3 regions of the Streptomyces noursei ATCC 11455 genome follow, and region 1 is predicted to be linked to each of the others. Evidence: riboswitches for the same ligand, from Rfam matches in the RefSeq annotation. Region 1 holds a riboswitch; each other region holds the start of a gene.

Region 1 (5,988 bases):
GTCCAGCTCGCCGCGGCCGGACAGCCGCCGTCCGGGCCGCCGGACCAGGGCGGCGGCCGGCACCGCCCGCTGACCGCGCTGGAGAACGCGTACCACGTCGTCAGTGCCGTGGGAGACGCGGTCACGGTGCTGTGCGCGCTCGCCTTCCTGGCCTGGCTGTGGCGCGTCCGGGACAACGCGCGCACCCTGTCGGGACAGCGCCCGCGCTACGCCTGGCCGTGGGTCTACGCAGGCTGGATCGTCCCCATCGCCAACCTGTGGATTCCCCGGGGGATCGTCGTGGACATCCACCGCGCCAGCGCCCCCGGTGAGCGCTTGCCGCGCGCCGTGAACTGGTGGTGGGGCCTGTGGCTGGTCGGCTTTCTGGGCGGAGCGGGCCTGTACGCCGGCACCACGGACGCCGCCATCGCCCGCGCCTATACGAACGCGGCCCTGCTGCTGGTGGTCGATGCGGCCGTCGTCGGCGCGGCCGCGGCCGGCGTCTTCGTCGTCCGCGCCCTCACCGCGGTACAGCAAGATCACATGCACTAGAGGATGAGGATCCTGACATCACGCCCGGCTCTCAGCCGTTCCATCCCCTTGCCCTTTGCCGTCAATCCGGGGTGAGTCGCGCGGACCAAGCCGGGTCTTCGTCGGTCTTCGGCCAGCCGTGTCCGAGGACCGACCGTTCGCCCCTTCGAAGCAGTCAGGCGATACCCGCATCAGTGAGCGCCCGACTCGTGGAGCGCTGCCGGGCCGCACTGGTCGAGGAACTCGGCGTTCACCCGAGGCTGGTGGTGCCGAGGTTCGCACGGGGCGCCGCACGCGACGGCCGTCGGGCCACCGCTCCGACGGGCGGAATCCGTACCGCCGCGGGCCGCGAATCCGCGCAACCCGCGAATGATGCGGATGCTACTTTTGCCGACACCCGAACGGCCCGGACGCGGAGGTTCGCGACGGTCCGCCGAGCGGCACGGGATCACGGTCGTGCGGGCCGCCGCGGGACACTCACCTACGTGCCGTATCCCGTGGCAGGACGCAGTGCCATGCCCGAAGCAGGAGGAGCCACCGCGTGACCAGCCGCATCACCCTCATCTCACCGGCGATCGGCCCGTCGCTGCGGCAGGGCCGCTTCGACGACGGCGGTTCGCTCGACGCCGGCGGAGCGGCACAGGCCAGGGCGGCGGCCGGTGCCCTGCCGGCCGCCGGCCGGGTCCGTGTCTCGCCCAGCGTGCGCTGTCGGGAGACGGCCGCGGCGCTCGGCCTCGACGGCGACCCGTCGGGCCCGGAGCTCGCGGGCCTGGACGTCGGCCGCTGGTCGGGGCGGACCCTCGACGACGTGGCGGCGGCCGAGCCCGAGGCGGTGGCCCGGTGGCTGACCGAGCCCGGCGCGGCGCCGCACGGCGGCGAGTCGGTGCGGGACCTGTGCGGGCGTGTCGCGCAGTGGCTGGACGCCTGCGGCCGGGCCGACGGCAGGACGCTCGCCGTGGTCGAACCGGAGGTCGTACGGGCGGTGGTGGTACACGTGCTGGGCGCGCCCGAGGAGGCGTTCTGGCGGATCGACGTGCCCCCGCTCACGGCCACCGAGGTCAGCGGTCGGTCCGGGCGCTGGAACCTGCGGCTCGGGCGCGCCCTCGCCTCCGGCGCGGAGCCCGGCAGCTGACGGCTGCGGCGGGTGTGCCGCGTGGGGTCAGTGGGCCTCGTCCCGGTGGCGGCGGAGCAGCTCCGCGATCGCGCGGCGCAGGCGGTCGGTGTCGGTGCGGCCGTCGGGGCCACCGACCAGGGCCTCCAGCTCCGAGAGCAGTCGCTCGGTCCGTTTGACCTGCTGGGCGAGCACCCGTACCCGCGCGCTCTGGCCGCCGATCTGGCGGCGGCTCGCGATCAGTCGCTCGTACTCCTCAAGGGTCAGCGCCACCGCCGCACGGCCGCCGAGGGTGATGTGACGCGGCTGGGGGGTTCTGGCCATACGGCTCCTCCGCTCGTCGCCTCCGGCGGCCCCGACCCGTGCCCCGATCGGGCGGGCCGGACCGGCCCGCCCGTGGTGTGTGACCGTGACCTCCGTCGTCGTGTCCGGCATAACGCAAAAGGGCCCTCGGAGAGTTCCGAAGGGCCCTTTTGTGTCCCAAACCCGTTCAGTTCGAGGCGGGAACCGTGTGTCCGGACGAGGCTCTCGCCGGCGCGGGATGCAGCTGCCGCTCGGCCAACTCACCGAAGAGCAGCCCGAATCCGCCCCACAGCACGGCCTGGACGGCCAGTGCGGAGAGCCGGAACCGCCACAGCAGGGCGGCCGGGAAGTCCTTCGGCACCTCGTTGACGACCGGCAGGAACTGGTACGCCAGCCCGATCACGACGACGAAGGCGGCCACCGCGACCACGGTCGCCCACCAGGTGCCCAGGCTGGGCGCGAGGCGCTTGCCCAGCTGGGTGGCGGCGACCGCCAGGAGGACGCTGAGCACCATCATCAGGAAGTACAGCGTGGTGCGCTTGCCGATGGTGTCCGGGTCGCCCACCGACGGCGGGTTGGCCGGGTACTTCAGGAACGGCACGACGTACACGGCCAGCAGTGCGGTGCCGGACAGCAGCAGTGCGGTGGCCCGGGGGCCGAAGCGTCCGACGCGGCCGAGTGCGAAGCAGAAGGCGAGGGCGGCGATGCCGCCGAAGGCCACTCCGTAGACCAGGACGCCGGTGGCGAGACCGGCGGTGGACTGCAGAGTGCGGGAGACGACCTCCATCTCGTGCTCGTGGGAGTGGGCCTCCTCGAAACCGATCGCGCTGTTGACGCTCGGCTCACCGAGGACGTAGGCGACGACGAGGGCCAGCACGCCGGCGCCCAGGCCGGCGAGCATGCCTCGTACGAGCAGATTTCTTACCGTTGCGGAGTTCATGCGGCTGGGGCGTCCCTTGCGTCAGTGGCAGGGGAAACCGAGCAGGTGGCGGGCGTCGTGGACCCACTCGTGCACGTCGGTGCCGCTGAACACGGACGTGGCGCCCTGCTCCGCGCCCACGAAGTAGAGCAGGACGAGCATCAGAACGCCGAAGAAGACCGCCCACGGAGCGATCGCCTTCAGCGGCAGCGTGGCGGGAACGACGGGAGTGGTGGATGTCGGCTGGGCAACGGTCTGCGCCATGGCAGAACCTCCTTCTGGGAGTTCGCGTCCCATCTCGGTGGTGCACAGGACGAGGGCCGCGGGTCTGACTCACGACACACCCCCGGGGGGCGTGTCGCACACAGTGGCGCGACCGTGCCGGATTTCCACCGGCTTCCGCTTCGCCGTCGTCGCTATCGAAGAGAAGGTACCGCGTGTCAGGTGCATCGCCAAGGCCGGGCCAACGCTCCTGCGCCGCACCCGACGGGTGCGGCCCGGCCGGTGGCTGGACGGGTCAGCGGTGGGTGAAGCGGGGCGGGCGCTTGTCGACGAAGGTCACGGTCTTGGTGCGGGTATAGAAGCGGATGGCGTCCGGTCCGTGCTGGTTGAGGTCGCCGAAGCCGGAGCGCTTCCAAGCCGCCGAAGGTGTGGTGGGCGACCGGCACCGGAATGGGCACGTTGACGCCGACCATGCCGGTGTTCACCCGCCGGGTGAAGTCGCGCGCCGTGTCGCCGTCCCGGGTGAACAGGGCGACGCCGTTGCCGAAGGCGTGCTCGCTGGGCAGCCGCAGGGCCTCCTCGTAGTCGGCGGCGCGGACGACGGACAGTACGGGCCCGAAGATCTCCTCCTGGTAGATCCGCATGTCCGGCGTGACGCGGTCGAAGAGCGACGCCCCGGCGAAGAACCCGTCCTCGTGGCCCGGCAGGGCGAAGTCCCGGCCGTCGACGACGAGTTCGGCGCCCTCGGCCACCCCCGCATCGACATAGGAACGCACCCGGTCCACCGCGTCCCGGCCGACCAGCGACCCGAAGTCCGCCTCGGGGTCGTCGCTCCGGCCCACCCGCAGCCCTCCGATGCGCTCCGCCAGTCGCGCGACGAGCGCCTCGGCGGTGGCCCTCGCCGACGGGGACGCGCCACGGAGACCGCCATGCAGCGCTCGTCCGCCGAGCCGTAGCCGGCACCGATCAACGCGTCCACCGCCTGGTCGAGGTCGGCGTCCGGCATCACGATCAGGTGGTTCTTGGCGCCGCCGAAGCACTGCGCGCGCTTGCCGTGGGCGGCGGCGGTGGCATACACGTGGGCGGCGATCGGCGTGGAGCCGCCGAAGCCGGGCGCCCCGACCCTGGGGGCCGTCAGCAGGGTGTCGACGGCTTCCTTGCCGCCGTTGACGACGTTCAGCACGCCCGGCGGCAGCCCCGCCGCCAGGAACAGTTCGGCGATCCGCAGCGGGACGGACGGGGCACGCTCGGAGGGATTGAGGATGACGGCGTTCCCGCAGGCCAGGGTCGGTGCCGCCGGCCAGAGCGGAATCATCGCGGGGAAGTTGAACGGGGTGATGCCGGCGGCCACCCCGATCGGGGCGTGCAGCAAGTGGACGTCGATTCCGGTGCCGGCATTGTCGGTGAACTCGCCCTTCAGCAGGTGCGGGACGCCGGCGGCGAACTCCACGACGTCCAGGCCGCGTTGGCCTCGGGCGCGTCGGCGATGGCGGCCTCGGTCTCACCGCGGGTGGCGAGCGGGACCCGGGCCTGGACCCCCGGCCGGTGTTGGGGTCGCATACGTCGCCGTAGGACCCCGAGGTTCCCGGGGTGTGGGTGCCGCCCACGAAGTGGGTGATGTCGCGGACGGGCTCATGGGTTCGTTCACGGACCATGGATTCCTGCTCTCGTCAGGTGGGATCCAGGGGATGGCGCGCTGACCGGGGCAGGCCCGCGCGTTGCGGGGCGTGCCTCAGTCGGTGGCGCGGGATCGCGTATGGCGCGAGGGTCGTCAGGCGGCGGGGGCCGCGGGGGCCCTCGTCCGCCGCCCCTTCCGCGCGCCACAGACACCACGGGACGCCACGCCGGACAGTCCGCGACATGCACGCGCGACGCGCCCCCGAACCCCGCTCGGCCCCGCTCCGCCCCCGCCCGTGACATCCGTCATACGGGCCGGCGCCGCGAACTACGGCGCATAGTAGAGCCCGCCACGGCGACAAATTGGGCTTTGTCCGCCTTGATCTGGCGATGACGCGCACATCGGGCGGCGCCCGCCGGCCTCCCTGACCCTTTCACCCATTCAACGGCGCACCACCGGCCCCTGACGTCACGCCAGACCCAAAGGGAGTCCGCGGGGAGCCGGGCAGCACGACCATCCGCCCGTGACAAGCCGGTACGGGGCCTACTACCACGGGTAGGAGAAAGCCCCATTGCCCCGGATATGCGGCGCTTCTCAGAATGACGGCCGGCGCGGCGCCCGCCCCACCCAGGCACCGGGAACGGGGCGGACCCGACCGTCCGACGGCGAACCGCAACGAACGAGCGAGGTCACGCATGAGCAAGCACCGCAGGACGCGGAACCACCGGCGGATAACGGTCGCCGCCCTCGCCGTGGCCGCCGTGGGCGTCCCCTCCGTCGCCATGGCCTGCCGCGGCGAACAGCCCTACGAGGCAGGGCACTTCCACCACCACCGGACGGGCGCGGTGTCGGCGGCACCCGCCTCGGCTCCGAACGCCGCCGCCTCCGCCGCCTCCGCCGCGCCGACCTCCGGCACGACGGCCCGCGTACTGGAACTCGTCAACAAGGAGCGCGGCAAGGCCGGCTGCTCCCCCTTGACCCTCAACGCAAAGCTGACAAAGGCCGCCCAAGCCCACAGCAAGGACATGGCGGACCACCACAACATGTCGCATACCGGATCCGACGGGTCCGACCCGGGTGCCCGGCTCACGAGCGCCGGCTACCACTGGAACAGCTACGGCGAGAACGTCGCCTACGGCTACACCACCCCGGAGAGCGTGATGGTGGGCTGGATGTCCAGCGCCGGCCACAAGCGCAACATCCTCGACTGCTCGTTCAAGGAGATCGGCGTCGGCCTCGCACAGCCCGGCAACTACTGGACGCAGGATTTCGGCACCGCCTCGTAGCCGCGACGCATCATCGGGC
Region 2 (5,988 bases), 1.8 Mb from region 1:
CCGATGGACGGCTTCCACCTCGCCGAGACGGAGTTGCGCCGCCTGGGCCGCACGGACCGCAAGGGGGCGCCGGACACCTTCGACCCGGCCGGTTACGCGGCCCTGCTGTCCCGCCTGCGCTCCCCCGAACCCGGCACACCCGTCTACGCCCCCGCGTTCGACCGCCGCATCGAGGAGCCGGTCGCCGGCAGCATCCCGGTGGCCCCGCACATCCCGCTCGTCATCACCGAGGGCAACTACCTCCTGCTGCACTCCGACCCCTGGGCGCGGATCCGCGAACTGCTCGACGAGGTCTGGTTCATGGAACTGGACGGCCAGGAGCGGGTGCGGCGGCTGATCGCCCGCCACGAGCGGTTCGGCCGCCTGCGCATCGACGCCGAGGATTTCGTCCGCACCTCCGACGAGGCCAACGCCCGCCTCGTGGCGGCCACCCGCCCCCGGGCCGACCTCGTCGTGACCTTCACCGAGGACGAGGCCCCGCCCCGGACGGACGACTGACCCGCCCGGACCCCACCGCCGCCGGTCCCGACGCGACCCCAACTCGGCTCCGCGCCGCACCCCTTCTCCTCGGCCGGGTATCAACACCCCTTCCAAAATGACATCATGGATGTCATCATGACAGCATGAGTGTCATCGAGGGGGATGCCGGCCATGGCGCCGGCCAGGGCATCGGCGCGGATTCCGATGCCGTCGACACCCGACGGACCGCCGACCCGCCGGCGGCGACCGAGGAGCTGTTGCACGACGTCATCCGGCGGCTGTGGCCGCTGCACCGGACGATCGTGCGCGCCGTGGAGCGGGAACTGGAAGGCACCGGCATGACCGCCGGCGAGCACGCCCTGCTCGACGCACTGCGCACCCACGGGCCGCGCACCGTCCCGCAGTTGGCGCGCTCCCTGGGCCTGGACCGACAGCCGGTGCAGCGCTGGGTGAACCACGCGGCGGATCTGGGCCTGGTCGTGACGGCCCCCAATCCCGCGCACCGCCGCTCGTCGCTGATCCGGCTCACCGACGAGGGCACCGAGGTGATGCGCGGGATACAGGACGCCGAGGCGGCGGAACTCCGCCGCGGGCTGGCCGACCTGTCGCCCGGGGAGGTCCGCACGGCGCTGCGGGTCCTGGATCGGCTCGGCGAGGAATTCCGGCACTTGGCGGACGGCTCGCGCGTTCCCCCGGAGGAAAGCGGCAATCCCGAAATGCCGGACGCCGCCGACCAGGAGGACGCACAGGCCGCGATACCGCCCGCACACGGGCACCGACCGCCGGCGCCCGCCCGACCAGCCGACCGCCCGACGCAGACAGAAGGCCCCGCAGCATGACCCACGACTTCCAGGCATGGTCCGAGATCGACAACGGCACCGTGCCGATCGCCGACGACGGCGAGCTGTTCTACGAGACGGCCGGCTCGGGACCTGCGGTGGTGCTGCTGCACGGCGGCATGCTCGACCAGCACATGTGGGACGAGCAGTTCTCCTGGCTGGTCAACTCCGGCCTGCGGGTGGTCCGTTACGACTCCCGCGGCCACGGCCTCTCCTCCACGGTGACGGGCGACTGGGCCAACCACGACGACCTGGCGGCCCTGCTGGACGCGCTCGACATACCGCGCGCCGTCCTCGTCGGCCTCTCGCACGGCTCCCGGGTCGCGCTGGACACCGCGCTCGCCCACCCGGACCGGGTCTCGGCCCTCTTCCTCGCCGCCCCCGGGGTCAGCGGTCGCCCCTTCACCGACCCCTTCGTCCTGGAGCACATCCGGGGGCAGGTCGCCGCGATCGGTGCACCGGACGGCGCGGAGCGCTATGTGGAGCACTTCCTCCGGATGTGGGTGGACGGGCCGTACCGCGCGCCGTCCGCCGTGCACCCCGGCTTCCGGGAGCGGATGCGTGCCTCCGCGAGCGCCAATGTCGAGGTGCACGCCGACGGTGTGGGCGCCGGCATGCCCCTGGAGGTCGGCGCCGCGGACCGCCTGGCCGAGATCAAGGTGCCGACCACCGTCCTCGACGGCGACCTCGACTCCACCGACATATCCGCCAACGCCCACGCCATAGCGCTACAGGTCCCCGGCGCCCGCCGCATCCGCGTCCCCGCCGCGGGCCATATGGTGAACCTGGAGAACACCCCGCTCTTCGACCAGGAATTGCACGCCTTCCTGTCGTCCCTGGCCCTCTGAGACGGCCCGTCCCGCCCCGGGCGAGGGCCCGGGGCGCCACCGGGCCGGCCCGCTGCCCTCGGCGCCCGCTAGAGTGACCGGGCCGTGGTGATCGGGAAGACCGGTGCAGGACCTTGTGTCCCAGGCCGGCGCGGCCCTCGCCACTGTGATCGGGGAGTTTCCACCCCTCTCCGTACGCGCCCGGTGCGCGTACGGCGCCACTGACCGCAGCCTGCGGCCGGGAAGGCGGGGCGGACGCGTGCACCCGTAAGCCAGGAGACCGGCCACGGCATCTCACGAACTGATCCACGAGGTGCTGGAGCGTGATGGCCGAATGGCCCTGTCCACGAATACCCCGGGAAATTCCCCCTCCCCCCGCGACGCGTCCCTCGGCGGCATATCCGGATCCACCGGTTCCTTCCGCTGGCAGCGTCGGGACACCGTCCGCACGGCCGGGCTGATGACCGTGATCGCCGTGCTGCACATCGTCGCCTTCGGCGTGCTGTTCCTGCTGGTCGTGCCGGGCCACTACACGGTCGGCAGCCAGGTGTTCGGTGCCGGCCTCGGCATCACCGCGTACACCCTGGGCATGCGGCACGCCTTCGACGCCGACCACATCGCGGCGATCGACAACACCACCCGCAAGCTGATGGCCGACGGCAAACGGCCGGTCTCGGTGGGCTTCTGGTTCGCCCTCGGCCACTCCAGCGTGGTCGTCGTGATGGCCGCGCTGGTGGCGGGCGGCGCCCAGCTCGCCGGCACGCTGATGAACGACAACTCCCGTACACACCAGGTGCTCGGCCTCGTCGGCACGACCGTCTCCGGCACCTTCCTCTACCTCATCGCCGCCCTCAACCTCATCGCCCTGGTCGGCATCCTGAAGGTCTTCCGGGCGATGCGGGCGGGCGCGTACGACGAGCAGGAGCTGGAGCGGCACCTGGATTCCCGGGGCTTCATGAACCGGATCCTGGGCCGTCTCACCAAGTCCATCAGCCGGCCCGGCCAGATGTTCCCGCTCGGTTTCCTCTTCGGCCTCGGCTTCGACACCGCGACCGAGGTGACGCTGATGGTGATGGCGGGCAGCGGTGCCGCGGCGGGCCTGCCCTGGTACGCGATCCTGTGCCTGCCGCTGCTGTTCGCCGCCGGGATGAGCCTGTTCGACACCCTGGACGGCACGTTCATGAACTTCGCCTACCAGTGGGCGTTCTCCAACCCGGTGCGCAAGGTCTACTACAACCTCACCATCACGGGCCTGTCGATCGCGGTCGCGTTCCTCATCGGCACCATCGAGCTGGTGACCGTCCTGCACGACAAGTTCGGGCTGGACGACCCGCTGACGGCCGGGATCTCCTCCCTCGACCTGGACAACGTGGGCTTCATCATCGTCGGCCTGTTCGTCGTGGTGTGGGCCGCGGCGCTGGCGTACTGGCGCCTGGGCGGCGTCGAGAAGCGCTGGACCGCCCGCACGGCGAACGCCCGGCCCGCCGACGACACCGTCCCGGCACCCCGCACCGGGGACACCGACACCCCGTCCCCCGACACCCCCTGAGCACCACCGCCCGTGGGATGCGGCCTCCCCCTCCCCCTTAACAAGGGACGGAGGGAAAGGCCGCACTCCACGGGCAGCACGCACACCGACAGCGCTCGTCCGCGCGACGCCTCAGGTGGCCGAGCCGGCCGCCGCTCCGGTCAGCAGGTCCGGGCCCCAGCGCTCCAGCGCCGCCGCCAGGTCGAGCGGCCGCAGCCGGTCCGCCACCTCCGCCCCCGGCCAGTCCTCCCGCGGCACCCGCCACATCACCTCGAACTCGTTGCCGTCCGGGTCCCGCGCGTAGAGCGACTTGGAGACCAGGTGGTCGCTGGTCCCCACCAGCGCGCCCCGCTCCCGCAGCCGTTCCGCGATCACCGAGAGATCGCCCAGCGTCCCGACCTCCCAGGCCAGGTGGTACAGCCCGATCCGGCCGCCCTCCGGCCCGGGCGCGTCCGGCCCCACCGCGAACAGCCCCAGATCGTGGTCGTTGTGCGAATCGGGCGCGCTCAGAAAGGCCGCCCGCCCCGGAATCTCCACGTCGACCGTGAATCCCAGCACCTCGGTGTAGAACGCCACCGACCGCGCCACCTCACGGATGTACAGCACCGCGTGATTGAGCCGCCGTACGGACATCGATCCTCCATTCCTTACCTCAACTCGTCCCCCGCCGTGTGTCTGCCGGTGCGCACGCAATTTACTTGAAACTTCAAGTCACCAGTCACGATACACCCCTCCCCTGGACCACCAAAGCCCCCCATTCACCACCAAACGACAGCCTCCCGACACTCACCCCACCCCAAAGCCATCACTTTTGTTTTCCAAGCACCTACTTGGAAAACAAAAGCAACATCACTACGATCCCACCATGACCACAACCAGGGAAGATGGATACGAACTGTCCACGGACCCGGACCGGCTCGACGTCGACCTGGTCCACCACTGGCTCTCCACGGACGCGTTCTGGGCGCTCGGCCGCAGCCGGGAGACCGTCGAACAGGCCGCCCGCGCCTCCGTCAACTTCGCCGTCCACACCCCCGACGGCTCCCAGGTCGCCTACGCCCGGGTCGTCACCGACCGGGCGACCTTCGCCTGGCTGTGCGACGTCTACGTCGCACCCGAGCACCGCGGCAGGGGTCTCGGCACATGGCTGGCCGGCGCCGTGCGCGACCACCTCGCCCCCTACCGGCTCAAGCGCGTACTGCTCACCACGTCGGACGCCCACGAGATCTACGCCCGGGCCGGCTTCGTCCCCTTCCCCACCCCCGAAAACCTGATGATCCTGGACCCGGCGGCATGAACGACCCGGGCAAGCGCGTGGTGGTCCTGTGCGGCGGAGAGAGCGCGGAACGCGACGTCTCCCACGCCTCGGGCCGGTCGGTGGCCCGAGCCCTGCTGGAGCGCGGACACGAGGTGACACTGATCGACCCGGCCGCCGCCGTGCCGGTCGTGGCCGGACCGCTGCGCCCCGGCGACGACGTCAAGGAGTGCGCGGTCGGCACGACTCCGCCGCCGCGCGCGGACCGGCCACGATTGCGGCGGCGGATGCACGCGGCGCTGACCGGCGGCCCGGTCCTGGAGCTGCTGCGGGACGCGGAGCTGGTCTTCCTCGCGCTGCATGGCGGCTGGGGCGAGGACGGCCACGTCCAGGCGCTGCTGGAGATGGCGGGCCTGCGGTTCACCGGTGCCGACAGCGCCGCGTGCGCGGCGGCCTGGCACAAACACCGGGCCCGGGCGGTGCTGGCCGCCGCGGGCCTGCCGGTGACCGAGGGAGCGCTGTGGCGCCCCGGGACCGACGAGGTGCCACCGGACGTGCGGCGCCTGCTGGCCCACGGCCCGGTGGTGACCAAGCCGGTCGCGGACGGCTCCAGCGTCTCCGTCCACCGGGTCGAGTCGCTCCCCCACCTGGCGCAAGTCGCCGCCGACGTACCCGCCGACGAGGAGCTCCTGGTGGAACCGTTCCTCCCGGGGCGGGAGTTCACCGTGGCCGTCGTCGGAAGCCGACCGCTCCCCGTGGTCGAGATCGAGCTGACGACTCCGTTGTTCGACTACGCGGCCAAGTACCAACCGGGCGGCGCCAGCGAGATCTGCCCGGCCCGGGTACCGGCCGACTTCGCCCACCGCCTACAGGAGATGGCCCTCCGCGCCCACCAGGCCCTCGGCTTCGGCGCGCACGCCTACTCGCGCACCGACTTCCGCTGCGACGCCCACGGCGAACCCCACTGCATCGAAGTCAACGCCCTCCCCGGCCTGACGCCGACCAGCCTCCTCCCCCTCGCAGCAACCGGCGCCGCCTGGACCTACCCCGACCTGATCC
Region 3 (5,988 bases), 4.7 Mb from region 1:
GGGAGTTGATGTGCTTGTACAGCGTCAGGACGAGGTTGTTGGCCACGATCGAGTCGCCGGTGGCGAAGAACGCCACCAGACGGCCGATGAGGTGCTGCTCGCCCGGGGAGAGCTTGGCGAGGTCGGCGACGTCGGAGTGGAGGTCGACCTCCTCCACGGTCCAGGTGTTCTTGATCGCGTCCCGGTAGCGGTCGTAGAAGTCCGGGTAGCGCATGGGGCGCAGGGTCAGCTCGAACCCCGGGTCGAGGAGGTTCTTGCGGCCGCCGGTGGTGACGGTGTGGGCGGCGCCGGCGTTCTTCTCGGGTGCAGTGGTCATGATTACTGGCATGCCTCGCAGGACTCGGGGTTTTCCAGGGAGCAGGCGACCGCCTCGGGGTCGGCCACCGGCAGCTGTGCGGGGACGGACGCGGCGCGGGCCGACTGGGCGATCCGGGTCGCCGGCCGCGAGCGCAGGTAGTACGTGGTCTTGATGCCGCGCTTCCAGGCGTAGGCGTACATCGAGCTGAGCTTGCCGATGGTCGGCGACGCCATGAAGAGGTTGAGCGACTGGCTCTGGTCCAGGTACGGCGTGCGGTCCGCGGCCATGTCGATCAGGGCGCGCTGGGGGATCTCCCAGGCCGTGCGGTAGCGGTACCGGACGTCCTCGGGGATCCAGGCCAGCTCCTGGACGGAGCCGTTGGCCTCCCGCAGCGCGTCCCGGGTCCGCGCGTCCCACAGGCCCAACTCCTTGAGCTCCTCGATCAGGTACGTGTTGACCTGGAGGAACTCACCGGACAGCGTCTCGCGCTTGAAGAGGTTGGAGACCTGCGGCTCGATGCACTCGTAGACGCCGGCGATGGAGGCGATGGTGGCGGTCGGCGCGATGGCCAGCAGCAGCGAGTTGCGCATCCCGGTCGCGGCGATCCGGGTGCGCAGCGCCGTCCAGCGGTCCGCCCAGCGCGGCTCTGCGTTCGGGTAGTGGTCCGGGTGCAGCACGCCGCGCGCCGTACGGGTCGCGGACCAGGCCGCGTGCGGGCCGTGCCGCTCGGCGAGGTCGGCGGACGCCTCGTAGGCGGCCAGCATGATCCGCTCGGAGATGCGGGTGGACAGCTCCCGGGCCTCGGCCGAGTCGAACGGCAGCCGCAGCCGGAAGAAGACGTCCTGCAGGCCCATCAGGCCCAGACCGACCGGCCGCCAGCGGGAGTTGGAGGCGGCGGCCTGCTCGGTCGGGTAGAAGTTGATGTCCACGACCCGGTCGAGGAAGGTCACGGCGGTGCGGACGGTGGCGTCCAGCCGCTCCCAGTCCATCTCGCCCTCGGCGCCCAGGTGGGCCGCGAGGTTGACCGACCCCAGGTTGCAGACCGCGGTCTCGCCGTCGTCGGTGACCTCCAGGATCTCGGTGCACAGGTTGGAGGAGTGCACGACCCGGCCGGGCTCGGCGGTCTGGTTGGCGGTGCGGTTGGCGGCGTCCTTGAACGTCATCCAGCCGTTGCCGGTCTGCGCCAGGGTGCGCATCATCCGGGAGTACAGCACCCTGGCCGGCACCTGCTTGAGGGCCTTGCCCGCGGCCTCCGCCGCCCGGTAGGCGGTGTCGAACTCCTCGCCCCACAGGTCGACGAGCTCGGGCACGTCCGAGGGGGAGAACAGCGACCAGTCCGCGTCCGCCTCCACCCGGCGCATGAACTCGTCCGGGATCCAGTGCGCGATGTTGAGGTTGTGGGTCCGGCGGGCCTCCTCGCCGGTGTTGTCCCGCAGCTCCAGGAATTCCTCGATGTCGGCGTGCCAGCTCTCCAGGTAGACGCAGGCCGCGCCCTTGCGGCGGCCGCCCTGGTTGACCGCGGCCACCGACGCGTCCAGGGTGCGCAGGAACGGCACGATGCCGTTGGAGTGCCCGTTGGTGCCGCGGATCAGCGAACCGCGGGCGCGGATCCGGGAGTACGACAGGCCGATCCCGCCGGCGTGCTTCGAGAGCCGGGCCACCTGGTGGTAGCGGTCGTAGATGGAGTCCAGCTCGTCCAGCGGGGAGTCCAGCAGATAGCAGGAGGACATCTGCGGGTGGCGGGTGCCGGAGTTGAAGAGCGTGGGGGAGGACGGTAGGTAGGAGAGCGTGCTGGTCATCCGGTACAGCTCGGCGACGTCCGCGAGCGCCCGCGCCGAGTCGTCCTCGGCGAGCCCGCAGGCCACCCGCAGCAGGAAGTGCTGGGGCGTCTCGATCACCTTGCGGGTGGTGGGGTGCCGCAGCAGATAGCGCGAGTGCAGGGTGCGCAGCCCGAAGTACCCGAACCGGTCGTCGGCGCCGGCCTCCAGTGCCCTGTCGACCAGCGCGTCCAGCCGCTCGGCGTGGGTGTCGACGAACGCGGCGGTGACGTCCGCGATCAGCCCCTCCTGGTGGCCGACCGCGATCGACGCCGAGAAGGAGGTGGCGCCCTGACCGGCGGCCTCCTCGGCGACGGCGAGGGTGAGCAGCCGCGCGGCGAGCTTGGAGTACTGCGGCTCGTCGGCGATCAGCCCGGCCGCGGCCTCGGTGGCCAGCGCCCGCAACTCGGCCTCGTCGGACCCGGGGTGCCGGCCGCGCAGCGCGGCGGCGGCCACCTTGCCGGGGTCGGTCGCGGTCAGGTCCGCGGTCAGCTCGGTCAGCGTCCGCAGCAGGGCGGTGCCCGGCCCGTCCGCGTGCGCGGGAGGCGCGGCCACCACGGGCTGCACGACCTCGGCGTCTGACGCTGGCTCCGTTGGCGCGATGGTCACCTGATGCTCTCCCTCACTCGGCGGGGGCCGGGAGGGGTGGCGGCATGACGGGAGCCGTGCGGGCAGGGGGCACCCCGCGGCGAACCGGGGGTGCGCGGGTCGGCCGCGCGGCGTCCATCTGCCCATCCCTCGGGGCCCGGACGTATCGACGCCGCACCGATGGCGGTGCGGGCGTACCGTCGGCAGGTCCTCGGACTCGGGAGCGCTCGACCGGCCCTTGGGGAAAGGGCCGTGGTCCGCGCTCGCACACCGTTGCGGGACAGTTCCGGATTCGCACCGGATTCCCCTGCGGCGACAGCGAGGACGAGCATACATCTTGTGTCGCTCCCCGCACGCACCCCCACATCTTGTGTCGCCGCCTCATACCATTCCCCCAGGTGTACGAAGCGCCGACTCGCCCGGATCCCCTCCGAAACGCCTCGGAACCCCGCCGAAATCCCGCCGGCGGCCCGCCCGAAGGCGGCTCGGAGCCCGCCGGAACGCCGCTCAGGTCAGCTCGCGGGCGAACGCCCACAGCGTGAGACCGGGCACCGGGGCCCAGTCCCGCTCGGCCGCCCGCGCGAACCCCAGCCGCCGGTAGAGCCGGTGCGCCGGCAGCAGGTGCTGCTGGCTCGACAGCACCATCCCGCGCAGCCCCAGCGCCCGCGCCCGCGTCAGACAGGCCCGCACCAGGGCCTCCCCGATGCCGCGCCCGCGCCCCTCGGGCCGCACCGCCAGCATCCGGAACTCGCCCTCCCCGGGCCCGGCCAACTCCGCGTACGGGCTGCCGTGCGCCGCGAACGTCACCGCGCCCAGCACCGCCCCGTCCACCCCGTCCGCGGCCACCAGCACCTCGGCGTGCTCCGCGCGGTGCGCCACCTTCCGCAGCTCCGCCGCGTACGGATCGTGCGCCCCGCCGTGCAGCAACCCCTCGGCCAGATACACCTCCGCCACGAGCTCCCCGACCGTCTCGAACTCCGCCTGGCGTACGGGTCTGATCGTGATGTCCATGGGGCCAGTGTGACCGAGCCAACGGGCGTGTGCGGCCGGGTCGTTGAGTGCGGTCGTCACTGTCAGTGGCCGTCGTTATGGTCGGTGTCAGAGGTCTCCGCTCCGCCACTCCGCAGCTCTCCGGAAGGAGAAGGTTCCATGACCCCGCCCGGCGATCCGCTCTCCCTCCCGTCACCGGTGGGCAGGGCGTTCGACACCCGGCGGCTGACGGACTGCCCCCTCGGCCGCGTGCGTCCCCTGCACGGCGGAGGGCCGCCGCGCCCCTGGGGGAGCGCGGCGGCCCTCGACCGTAGGTGTCGGCGCGCCTCAGTGCCCCGCCGGCGCACCCGTCGTCGCCGGCGGCAGGTCGGCGACGACGCCCTTGTCGCCGAGGTCGGCGGTGTAGTCGTCGGGGGAGGTCTCGTCGGTGCCCTCAGGGGCCTTGAGGGCCTTGAGGACGACCGTCAGGACGACCGTCACCACCACGTTCAGCACGAACGCGGTGAGGCCGATGTAGCCGATCTCGCCGATCCCGGGGATCTCCGCGCTGGAGCCGCCGAAGTGCTTCTGGGTCGGGCTGGCCACCCCGTACGCGGCGAGGGTGCCGTAGACCATGCCGATCGCCCAGCCGGCCAGCAGCGCCCAGCGGTGGAACCACCGGGTGAAGAGGCCGCCGACCAGCGCCGGCATGGTCTGCAGGATCCAGATGCCGCCCAGCAGCTGGAAGTTGATCGCGACGGTCTTGTCCATGGTGAGGACGAAGACCAGCGCTCCGACCTTGACCAGCAGGGAGACCAGCTTGGCGACCTTGTGCTCCTGCTCGGGCGTGGCGGTGGGCTTGAGGAAGTCCTTGTAGACGTTCCGGGTGAAGAGGTTGGCGGCGGCGATCGACATGATCGCCGCGGGCACCAGCGCGCCGATGCCGATCGCGGCGAACGCCACCCCGGCGAACCAGCTGGGGAACATGTCCGCGAAGAGCTGCGGGATCGCCAACTGCGCATTGCCCCGGGTGTCCGTGCCGGCCTTGATCGCCATGAAGCCGAGCAGCGCGAGGAGGCCCAGCATCAGGGAGTAGAGCGGCAGGATCGTGGTGTTGCGGCGGATGACGTTGCGGCTGCGCGAGGAGAGCGTCGCGGTGATCGAGTGCGGGTACATGAACAGCGCCAGCGCCGAGCCGAGCGCGAGCGTCGCGTACGCCCACTGCGCGTTGGGGCCGCTGGCCAGTTCACCGCGCGGTTTGCCGGTCGGCCCGTGCACGGCGAGCGTTTCCTTGGCCGAGTGGAAGATCTCGCCGAAGCCGCCCAGCTTGATCGGGATGTAGATGATCGCCACCACGATGACGAGGTAGATCAGCCCGTCCTTGACGAACGCGATCAGCGCGGGCGCCCGCAGGCCCGAGGAGTAGGTGTACGCGGCCAGCACGGCGAACGCGATCAGCAGCGGCAGGTCCTTGACGAACCAGTTGGCGTGCTCGCCGCCGCCGACCCCCATCACGTCCAGCACGGCCTGGATGCCGACGAGTTGGAGCGCGATGTAGGGCATCGTGGCGAGCAGGCCGGTGAGCGCCACCGCCAGCGACAGGCCCTTGGAGCCGAAGCGGCCGCGGACGAAGTCGGAGGTGGTGACGTACCCGTGCCGGTGCGAGACCGACCAGAGCCGGGGCAGGAAGGTGAAGATCAGCGGGTAGACCAGGATGGTGTACGGGACGGCGAAGAAGCCGGCGGCGCCGGCCGTGTAGATCGCCGCCGGCACGGCCACGAACGTGTACGCGGTGTACAGGTCGCCGCCCAGCAGGAACCAGGTGATCCAGGTGCCGAAGCTCCGCCCGCCCAGGCCCCATTCGTCGAGGCTGGCGGACTGCTCGGCCCTGCGCCAGCGCGCGGCCAGGAAGCCCATGACCGTGACGGCGAGGAAGAAGAAGACGAAGACGGCGAGCGCCACGCCGTTGACGCCATGGGAGGCGGCGGCGAGCGTCGTGACAGGGGTCGTCATCGGTCCGCACCACCCTTACGGGCGCGCTGCTCACGCTGAACCAGCTTGTAGGCCACGGCGGTCAGCGCCGTCGAGATCAGCACCCACGCCATCTGGTACCAGTAGAAGAACGGGATCCCGATCAGCGTCGGCTCGATCCTGGCGTACGAACTCACCCACAACATCGCGACGAACGGGGCGAGCAGGCACAGTCCGGCCACCACACGCGTGGGGGTGACGACCGGTCTGCGGTCCGGTGGTGCGGCTTTCTCGGCCATGACCGTGGCTCCCGTCCCTGGTGAACTCCTGTGTGATCGGCTGGAA

The links. Region 1 has a riboswitch for cobalamin ahead of SNOUR_RS35290 (CbtB domain-containing protein). Riboswitches for the same ligand answer to the same signal wherever they lie in the genome.
Positions count from the first base shown of each region.
Region 2: linked by a shared signal. The riboswitch ahead of nicT (Nickel transporter NicT) and the one ahead of SNOUR_RS35290 (CbtB domain-containing protein) in region 1 are both predicted to bind cobalamin.
Region 3: linked by a shared signal. The riboswitch ahead of SNOUR_RS14625 (ribonucleoside-diphosphate reductase subunit alpha) and the one ahead of SNOUR_RS35290 (CbtB domain-containing protein) in region 1 are both predicted to bind cobalamin.

Region 1 covers NZ_CP011533.1:8,243,176-8,249,163, reverse strand. The annotation lists gene SNOUR_RS35310 (DUF4328 domain-containing protein) at 1-531, shown strand, start outside; gene SNOUR_RS35305 (histidine phosphatase family protein) at 1,052-1,642, shown strand; gene SNOUR_RS35300 (hypothetical protein) at 1,670-1,945, opposite strand; gene SNOUR_RS35295 (CbtA family protein) at 2,112-2,864, opposite strand; gene SNOUR_RS35290 (CbtB domain-containing protein) at 2,886-3,107, opposite strand; cobalamin riboswitch at 3,145-3,292, opposite strand; partial or broken gene mmsA (CoA-acylating methylmalonate-semialdehyde dehydrogenase) at 3,361-4,720, opposite strand; gene SNOUR_RS35280 (CAP domain-containing protein) at 5,379-5,969, shown strand.
Region 2 covers NZ_CP011533.1:6,430,299-6,436,286, reverse strand. The annotation lists gene SNOUR_RS27315 (nucleoside/nucleotide kinase family protein) at 1-498, shown strand, start outside; gene SNOUR_RS27310 (MarR family winged helix-turn-helix transcriptional regulator) at 624-1,319, shown strand; gene SNOUR_RS27305 (alpha/beta fold hydrolase) at 1,316-2,167, shown strand; cobalamin riboswitch at 2,236-2,449, shown strand; gene nicT (Nickel transporter NicT) at 2,481-3,695, shown strand; gene SNOUR_RS27295 (VOC family protein) at 3,807-4,307, opposite strand; gene SNOUR_RS27290 (GNAT family N-acetyltransferase) at 4,540-4,971, shown strand; gene SNOUR_RS27285 (D-alanine--D-alanine ligase family protein) at 4,968-5,988, shown strand, end outside.
Region 3 covers NZ_CP011533.1:3,529,729-3,535,716, reverse strand. The annotation lists gene SNOUR_RS14630 (ribonucleotide-diphosphate reductase subunit beta) at 1-316, opposite strand, end outside; gene SNOUR_RS14625 (ribonucleoside-diphosphate reductase subunit alpha) at 319-2,724, opposite strand; cobalamin riboswitch at 2,889-3,041, opposite strand; gene SNOUR_RS14620 (GNAT family N-acetyltransferase) at 3,211-3,714, opposite strand; gene mctP (monocarboxylate uptake permease MctP) at 4,021-5,685, opposite strand; gene SNOUR_RS14610 (DUF3311 domain-containing protein) at 5,682-5,942, opposite strand.